2 regions of the Streptomyces sp. NPDC091287 genome follow, and region 2 is predicted to be linked to the other one. Evidence: riboswitches for the same ligand, from Rfam matches in the RefSeq annotation. Region 2 holds a riboswitch; the other holds the start of a gene.
What was found. Region 2 has a riboswitch for S-adenosylmethionine ahead of thrC (threonine synthase). Riboswitches for the same ligand answer to the same signal wherever they lie in the genome.
Positions count from the first base shown of each region.

Region 1: it holds a riboswitch for S-adenosylmethionine, as region 2 does, so the genes downstream of both, ACIQRW_RS12255 (aminotransferase class V-fold PLP-dependent enzyme) here and thrC (threonine synthase) in region 2, are expected to answer to the same signal.

Region 1 is NZ_JBIVUV010000006.1:250,271-253,671, forward strand. It holds gene ACIQRW_RS12245 (cytochrome bc complex cytochrome b subunit) at 1-23, shown strand, start outside; gene trpD (anthranilate phosphoribosyltransferase) at 147-1,211, shown strand; SAM riboswitch class IV at 1,318-1,435, shown strand; gene ACIQRW_RS12255 (aminotransferase class V-fold PLP-dependent enzyme) at 1,615-3,006, shown strand; gene ACIQRW_RS12260 (Lrp/AsnC family transcriptional regulator) at 3,071-3,352, opposite strand; gene ACIQRW_RS12265 (rhomboid family intramembrane serine protease) at 3,349-3,401, opposite strand, start outside.
Region 2 is NZ_JBIVUV010000022.1:69,774-73,174, forward strand. It holds gene ACIQRW_RS31870 (cold-shock protein) at 9-215, opposite strand; gene ACIQRW_RS31875 (MoaD/ThiS family protein) at 658-936, opposite strand; gene thrC (threonine synthase) at 965-2,266, opposite strand; SAM riboswitch class I at 2,286-2,413, opposite strand; gene ACIQRW_RS31885 (glucosyl-3-phosphoglycerate synthase) at 2,568-3,401, shown strand, end outside.

The DNA.
Region 1 (3,401 bases), on a different contig from region 2:
GCGAGGGCCACGGCCACCACTGATCACCTGAACTGATCGCCACCGTGAGAGCCCCGTCCATTCGATGGACGGGGCTCTTCGCGGTCTGCCCGGCTGGATAGGGTGGAGCCATCTTTCCTGACCGGCTGTGGACCCTGGAGCGGACCATGAACGTTGTGACCCCGAACGGCGGCGACAGCGTGGCGGACCGTTCCTGGCCCGGCCTCCTGAACCCCCTCCTGCGCGGCGAGAACCTCAGCTCCGAGGAGACCGCCTGGGCCATGGACCGGATCATGAGCGGCGAGGCCACCGACGCGCAGATCGCCGGGTTCGCCGTCGCGCTGCGGGCCAAGGGCGAGACCGTCGACGAGGTCACCGGACTCGTCCGCGCGATGTACGCCCACGCCAACACCATCCACGTGCCGGGCCGCACCGTCGACATCGTCGGCACCGGCGGCGACCTCGCCAAGACGGTCAACATCTCGACCATGTCCGCGATCGTCATCGCCGGCACCGGTGCCAAGGTCGTCAAGCACGGCAACCGGGCCGCCTCCTCCGCGAGCGGCTCCTCCGACGTGCTGGAGAAGCTCGGCGTCAACCTGGAGCTGACCCCGCAGCGGGTCGTCGAGGTCGCCGAAGCGGCGGGCATCACCTTCTGCTTCGCCGTGAAGTTCCACCCCGCCCTGCGGTACGCCGCCAAGGCCCGCAAGGAACTCGGCGCGCAGACCACGTTCAACATCCTGGGCCCCCTCACCAACCCGGCCCAGGTCCGCGCCCAGGCGGTCGGCGTCGCCGACGCCCGGATGGCGCCCATCGTCGCGGGCGTGCTGGCCGATCGGGGCAACTCCGCCTTGGTCTTCCGCGGTGACGACGGCCTCGACGAGCTGACCACCACCGCCACCTCCCGGGTCTGGGTGGTGCGCGACGGCGCGGTCCGCGAGGAGCCCTTCGACCCGCGCGACGTCGGGCTGCCCATCGTCCCCGTCGAGGCGCTGCGCGGCGCCGACGCCTCGTACAACGCCGATGTGGCCCGCCGACTGCTGGACGGCGAGGGCGGCGCGGTACGGGAAGCGGTGCTGCTCAACTCGGCGGCGGCCCTGGTCGCCCTGGACCCGGGCCCCGGCACGCTGACCGAACAGCTCGCGGCGAAGATCCTCGTCGCGGCCGAGGCCATCGACTCCGGGGCCGCCAAGCGGGCCCTGGAGCGCTGGGTGGCGGCCAGCAACGCCTGAGCGTGCGACGGGGACGGCTCCGGCCCGCACGGTGTGACACAGGGCGCAGTCCGGATGCCGGACTGCGCCCTTGCGCGTGTGCACACGTATGGCAAGATGCTGCGCAGGTCATGAGTGACAGCGACTACGGCCCCGGCCCGCTGTCCGGCAACCCTCCGTCCGTGGCGGGGTGCCCCGGGTGAAGACCAGGCCGCAGGCAGCGAGGTCTGCGGCAAGCGCGGGCCCCTCGGCATCCAGCGGATGCCAGCCCCCGGGGTCCTGGTCCCTAGGGAGTCTTCTGTGAGCAAGCGAATGCGCTAGGGCTTGTCGCCCTCCTTCCGCGCACCCTTTTCTCTTCCCCCCTCCCTGCGCTGCCGCGTACTGCCGGCGCATGGATTTCGCCTGCCTTTTACGGGAGTTCGCCATGTCTGTCCCCACCGCTGCCCTCGACTCGTCGGTTTGTGCCCCGCTGCCCGTTCTGGGGCAGAACGTCACGGTCCCGCTCGTCACCGGCGGTGAGGTCACCTACGCCGCGCTCGACTACGCCGCGAGCGCCCCGGCCCTCCAGCGCGTCTGGGACGACGTCGCCGCGTACGCCCCGTACTACGGCAGCGTCCACCGCGGCGCCGGCTACCTCTCGCAGCTCTCCACCGACCTCTTCGAGAACAGCCGCCGCACGGTCGCTGAGTTCCTCGGCTGCCGCGCGGAGGACCAGGTGGTCTTCACCCGCTCCACGACCGACTCCCTCAACCTGCTGGCCGCCGCGATCCCCGCCGACTGCCAGGTCTTCGTCTACGAGACCGAGCACCACGCGTCCCTGCTGCCCTGGCGCGACGCCCAGGTCACCTACCTCAACGCGCCCCGCACCCCGGCCCAGGCCGTCGAGACCCTGGAGCGCGCGCTCGCCGACCGCGACCCCTACGGCCCCGCCCTCGTCTGCGTCACGGGCGCGTCCAACGTGACCGGCGAGCTGTGGCCGGTGCGGGAACTGGCCGCCGCCGCCCACGCGCACGGCGCCCGGATCGTCCTGGACGCCGCGCAGCTGGCCCCGCACCACCCCGTGGACATCGCCGAACTGGACGTCGACTGGGTCGCGTTCTCCGGCCACAAGCTGTACGCGCCCTTCGGCTCCGGCGTCCTGGCCGGCCGCGCCGACTGGCTCCAGGCCGCCGAGCCGTACCTCGCCGGTGGCGGCGCGTCCCGGAAGGTCGCCCGGCGCGCCGACGGCGGCGTGGACGTCGACTGGCACACCACCCCCGCCCGCCACGAGGCAGGTTCGCCCAACGTCATCGGCGTCTACTCCATCGCCTCCGCCTGCAAGGCCCTGACCGAGGCCGGCTTCGAGGGCCTGGTCGCCCGGGAGCAGGAGCTCGTGGGCCGGGTCCGGGAGGGTCTCGCCGAGGTGCCCGAGGTGCAGGTGCTCTCGCTGTTCGGCGACGACGCCCCCCGGGTCGGCGTCATCTCCTTCGTGGTGCGCGGCTGGAACAGCTCGCACTTCGCCGCCGCCCTCTCCGCCGAGTACGGCATCGGCGTGCGCGACGGCCTCTTCTGCGCCCACCCGCTGGTGCGCACCCTGCTCGGCAGCGACCCGCAGGACCCGGGCGAGTGCGGCGCGCCGGAGGCCGAGCCGGGCGAGCGCTCGCTCAACGCGATCCGCGTCAGCTTCGGCGCCGGTACGCCCGACGAGCACATCGACCGGTTCCTGCGCGCGGTCTCCGAGCTGGTCCGTGAGGGCGCCCGGTGGAACTACCGCACCGAGGACGGCCGCTGCGTCCCGGACCGCGGCGAAGCCGCCCAGGTCCGAGACACGTTCTGATGAAACACCTCGGCCGGGGACGGGCGCGCTGCCCGTCCCCGGCCGAGGTGCGTCGCCGGTGTGCCTACGCGTCGAGGCCGATGGCGAAGGCCGCTTCCAGGTCGTGCTGGGAGTACGTACGGAACGCCACATGGGTGTCGGTGCCCTCGACGCCCGGGATCTTGCTGATCCGGCCGGGAATGACATCGGCGAGGTCGTCGTGCCTGGCGACCCGGACCATGGCGATCAGGTCGTAGGTGCCGGTCACGGAGAAGACCTCGCTGACGCTGTCCAGCGCGGCGATGGCCTCGGCGATCTCCGGAATCCGGTCCACGCTGGTCTTGATGAGCACGATCGCGGTGATCACGGCTGGCTGTCTCCCTCGGTGGCTGGAACCCTCACTCTAGTCCTACGCC
Region 2 (3,401 bases):
CGCCGAGCTCAGCCGACGGCGAGCTTGACCATGTCGGCCTGGGGCCCCTTCTGGCCCTGCGAGATCTCGAATTCAACTCGCTGACCCTCTTCGAGGGTGCGGTACCCGTCCATCTGGATCGCGCTGTAGTGGACGAAAACATCCGCACCACCGTCGACCGCGATGAAGCCGTACCCCTTCTCCGCGTTGAACCACTTGACGGTGCCCTGAGCCATGCCTAACTCCCCTATTACTGGCCCTTGCACGGGACCGCACTTCGCGGGCCCGGGTCGGAACTCACCCTCCGACAGGAGAGGGTGTGCGGCGCCGCAGCGCGTCGACCGCGGCCGAATGTATCCGCCCAACTGCCCTCTGCAACAGGTCAATCGGACGAGAATTCTGGGCACAGAAGAACACGCGAATATGCGGGTTTGCTGAGATTTACGGGCAAGTCGGGCCACGCAAAGGGCACTTATGCCACAAGAGGTTCACGTACTTTGGCTGCTTCTTATCGGAGCCGGGCGCATTCTCATATGCGGGCGGCACGGGCAGCGGACGGGGCTTCCCCAACTGTACCGTGCTCAACCATACAGAATTGCCCCCTCCGCTTCTCTCGCGGAGGGGGCAACTGTGGTCACACAGGGGTGCGATGGGCCGCCGTGGAGCGGCCCGGGCGGTTCAGCAGCCGCCGGCGACCGCGGGGATGATCGAGACGCCGGCGCCGTCGGGCGTGGCCGCGTCCAGGCCGCCCTCGAAGCGCACGTCGTCGTCGTTGACGTACACGTTCACGAAGCGGCGCAGCTTGCCCTGGTCGTCCAGGACGCGGGCCGCGATGCCCGGGTGGTCCTTCTCCAGGGACTCGATGACCTCGGAGAGCTTGGCGCCCTCCGCCGGGACCTCGGCCTGGCCGCCCGTGTACGTACGGAGGATGGTGGGGATGCGGACCTTGACGCTCATGGTGGGTGCCTTCCTGAGTCTCTGGTGATCAGCCGGCGGCGAGGCCCGCGGCGCGGAACGCGTCCAGGCTCGGCTTGATGGTGGCCGTTGCCTGCGAGGTCGCGGAGACCGCGTCCAGCGTCTTGAGCCCGTCGCCGGTGTTCAGGACGACGGTGGTGAGCGTCGGGTCGATCACGCCCGCCTCGATCAGCTTCTTCGTCACGCCGAGCGTCACGCCGCCCGCCGTCTCGCCGAAGATGCCCTCGGTGCGCGCCAGCAGCTTGATCGCGTCGACGACCTGCTCGTCGGTCACGTCCTCCACCGCGCCACCGGTGCGGCGGGCGATGTCCAGGACGTACGGGCCGTCCGCCGGGTTGCCGATGGCCAGCGACTTGGCGATGGTGTTCGGCTTCTGCGGGCGCACCACGTCGTGGCCCGCCTTGAAGGCGGCGGAGACCGGGGAGCAGCCCTCGGCCTGGGCGCCGAAGATCTTGTACGGCCTGTCCTCGACGAGGCCGAGCTTGATCAGCTCCTGGAACCCCTTGTCGATCTTCGTGAGCTGGGAGCCGGACGCGATCGGGATGACGATCTGGTCGGGCAGCCGCCAGCCGAGCTGCTCGCAGATCTCGTACGCCAGCGTCTTGGAGCCCTCGCCGTAGTACGGGCGCAGGTTGACGTTGACGAAGCCCCAGCCCTCGCCGAGCGGGTCGCCGATGAGCTCGGAGCAGAAGCGGTTGACGTCGTCGTAGTTGCCCTCGATGCCGACCAGCTCACCGCCGTACACCGCGGCCATGACGACCTTGCCCTGCTCCAGGTCGTGCGGGATGAACACGCAGGAGCGCAGTCCGGCCCGGGCGGCGGCGGCGCCGACGGCTCCGGCCAGGTTGCCCGTGGAGGAGCAGGAGAGGGTGGTGAAGCCGAAGGCGCGGGCGGCCTCGACGGCGATGGCGACGACACGGTCCTTGAAGGAGTGCGTCGGGTTGCCGGAGTCGTCCTTCACGTACAGGCCGCCGGTGACGCCCAGCTCACGGGCGAGGTTGTCGGCCTTGACGAGCTTGGTGAAGCCGGGGTTGATGTTGGGCTTCTCCGCGACATCCGCGGGCACCGGCAGCAGCGGAGCGTAGCGCCAGATGTTGTTCGGGCCGGCCTCGATGCGCTTCCGCAGCTCCTCCGGGGAGCCGGTGGGCAGGTCGTAGGCCACTTCCAGCGGCCCGAAACAGGACGCACAGGCGAAAAGGGGGCCGAGCTCGAAACGCTCGCCGCACTCGCGGCAGGAAAGCGCCGCGGCGGGGCCGAGATCGACGGCCGGGGCGGAAGAAGCGGTGTTACCTGCAACGGTCTGAACAGCCATGATGGCGGAGGTCCCTTTCTCCTCATCTTCCCTGCGACGCATTTCGCCGCAAGACGGAATTGGCACCTTCCCCACCGTGACCTCGCGGTCGGCAGGAGGGTTGCCGGGACTTCAACGGGCCGTTCCCTCAGTCCCTCTGGATGAGCTCTTATGGCGCTGGATCTTCGATCCAGGCGTTTATGCGCGCTCCGACCCCGACATGCGACGGCCATACGCGTTGTTCAAGACTGTAACCGAAGCACCGGACCGTTGAGATAGTCGTCCGAACCGCGAGATGGATCACACACAGGGAGTGCCGACCGTGCTCGAAGAGGTGGAACGCTGGCTGACCAGGCGTTCCTGGTCGTCCGGCGACCGCCCGCTGAACCGGCTCACCGACGCCCGGGACGCCGATCCGCGCGTCACGTCCGTGAGCGTGGTGCTGCCCGCGCTGAACGAGGAGGCCACGGTCGGCGCGATCGTGGCGACGATCCGCCGGGAGCTGATGGAGAAGGTCCGGCTCGTCGACGAACTCGTGGTGATCGACTCCGGCTCCACCGACGCCACGGCCGCCGTGGCCCGGGCGGCGGGCGCCCGCGTGGTCCACCGGGACGCGATCCTGCCCCGGATCCCGGCCCTGCCCGGCAAGGGCGAGGTGCTGTGGCGGTCACTCCTGGTGACCAGCGGCGAGATCGTCTGCTTCATCGACGCCGACCTCAGGGACTTCTCCGCGGACTTCGTCTCGGGCACGGTCGGACCGCTGCTCACCGACCCGTCCGTCCAGTTCGTCAAGGCGATGTACGACCGCCCGCTCGGTGACAGCGCAGGTCAGGGCGGCCGGGTCACCGAGCTGGTGGCGCGCCCGCTGCTCAATCTGCACTGGCCCCAGCTGGCCGGGTTCGTGCAGCCGCTGGGCGGCGAGTACGCGGTGCGGCGGTCCCTGCTGGAGCGGCTGCCGTTCCCCGTCGGTTACGGAGTGGAGCTGGGGCTGCTGGTGGACGCGCTGCACACGGTGGGCCTGGACGCCCTGGGCCAGGTCGACGTCGGCGTACGCAGACACCGCCACCAGGACGGGCAGGCGCTGGGCCGGATGGCGGCGGCGATCTACCGTACGGCGCAGCTGCGGCTCTCCCGGGGCCATCTGGTGCGGCCCGCG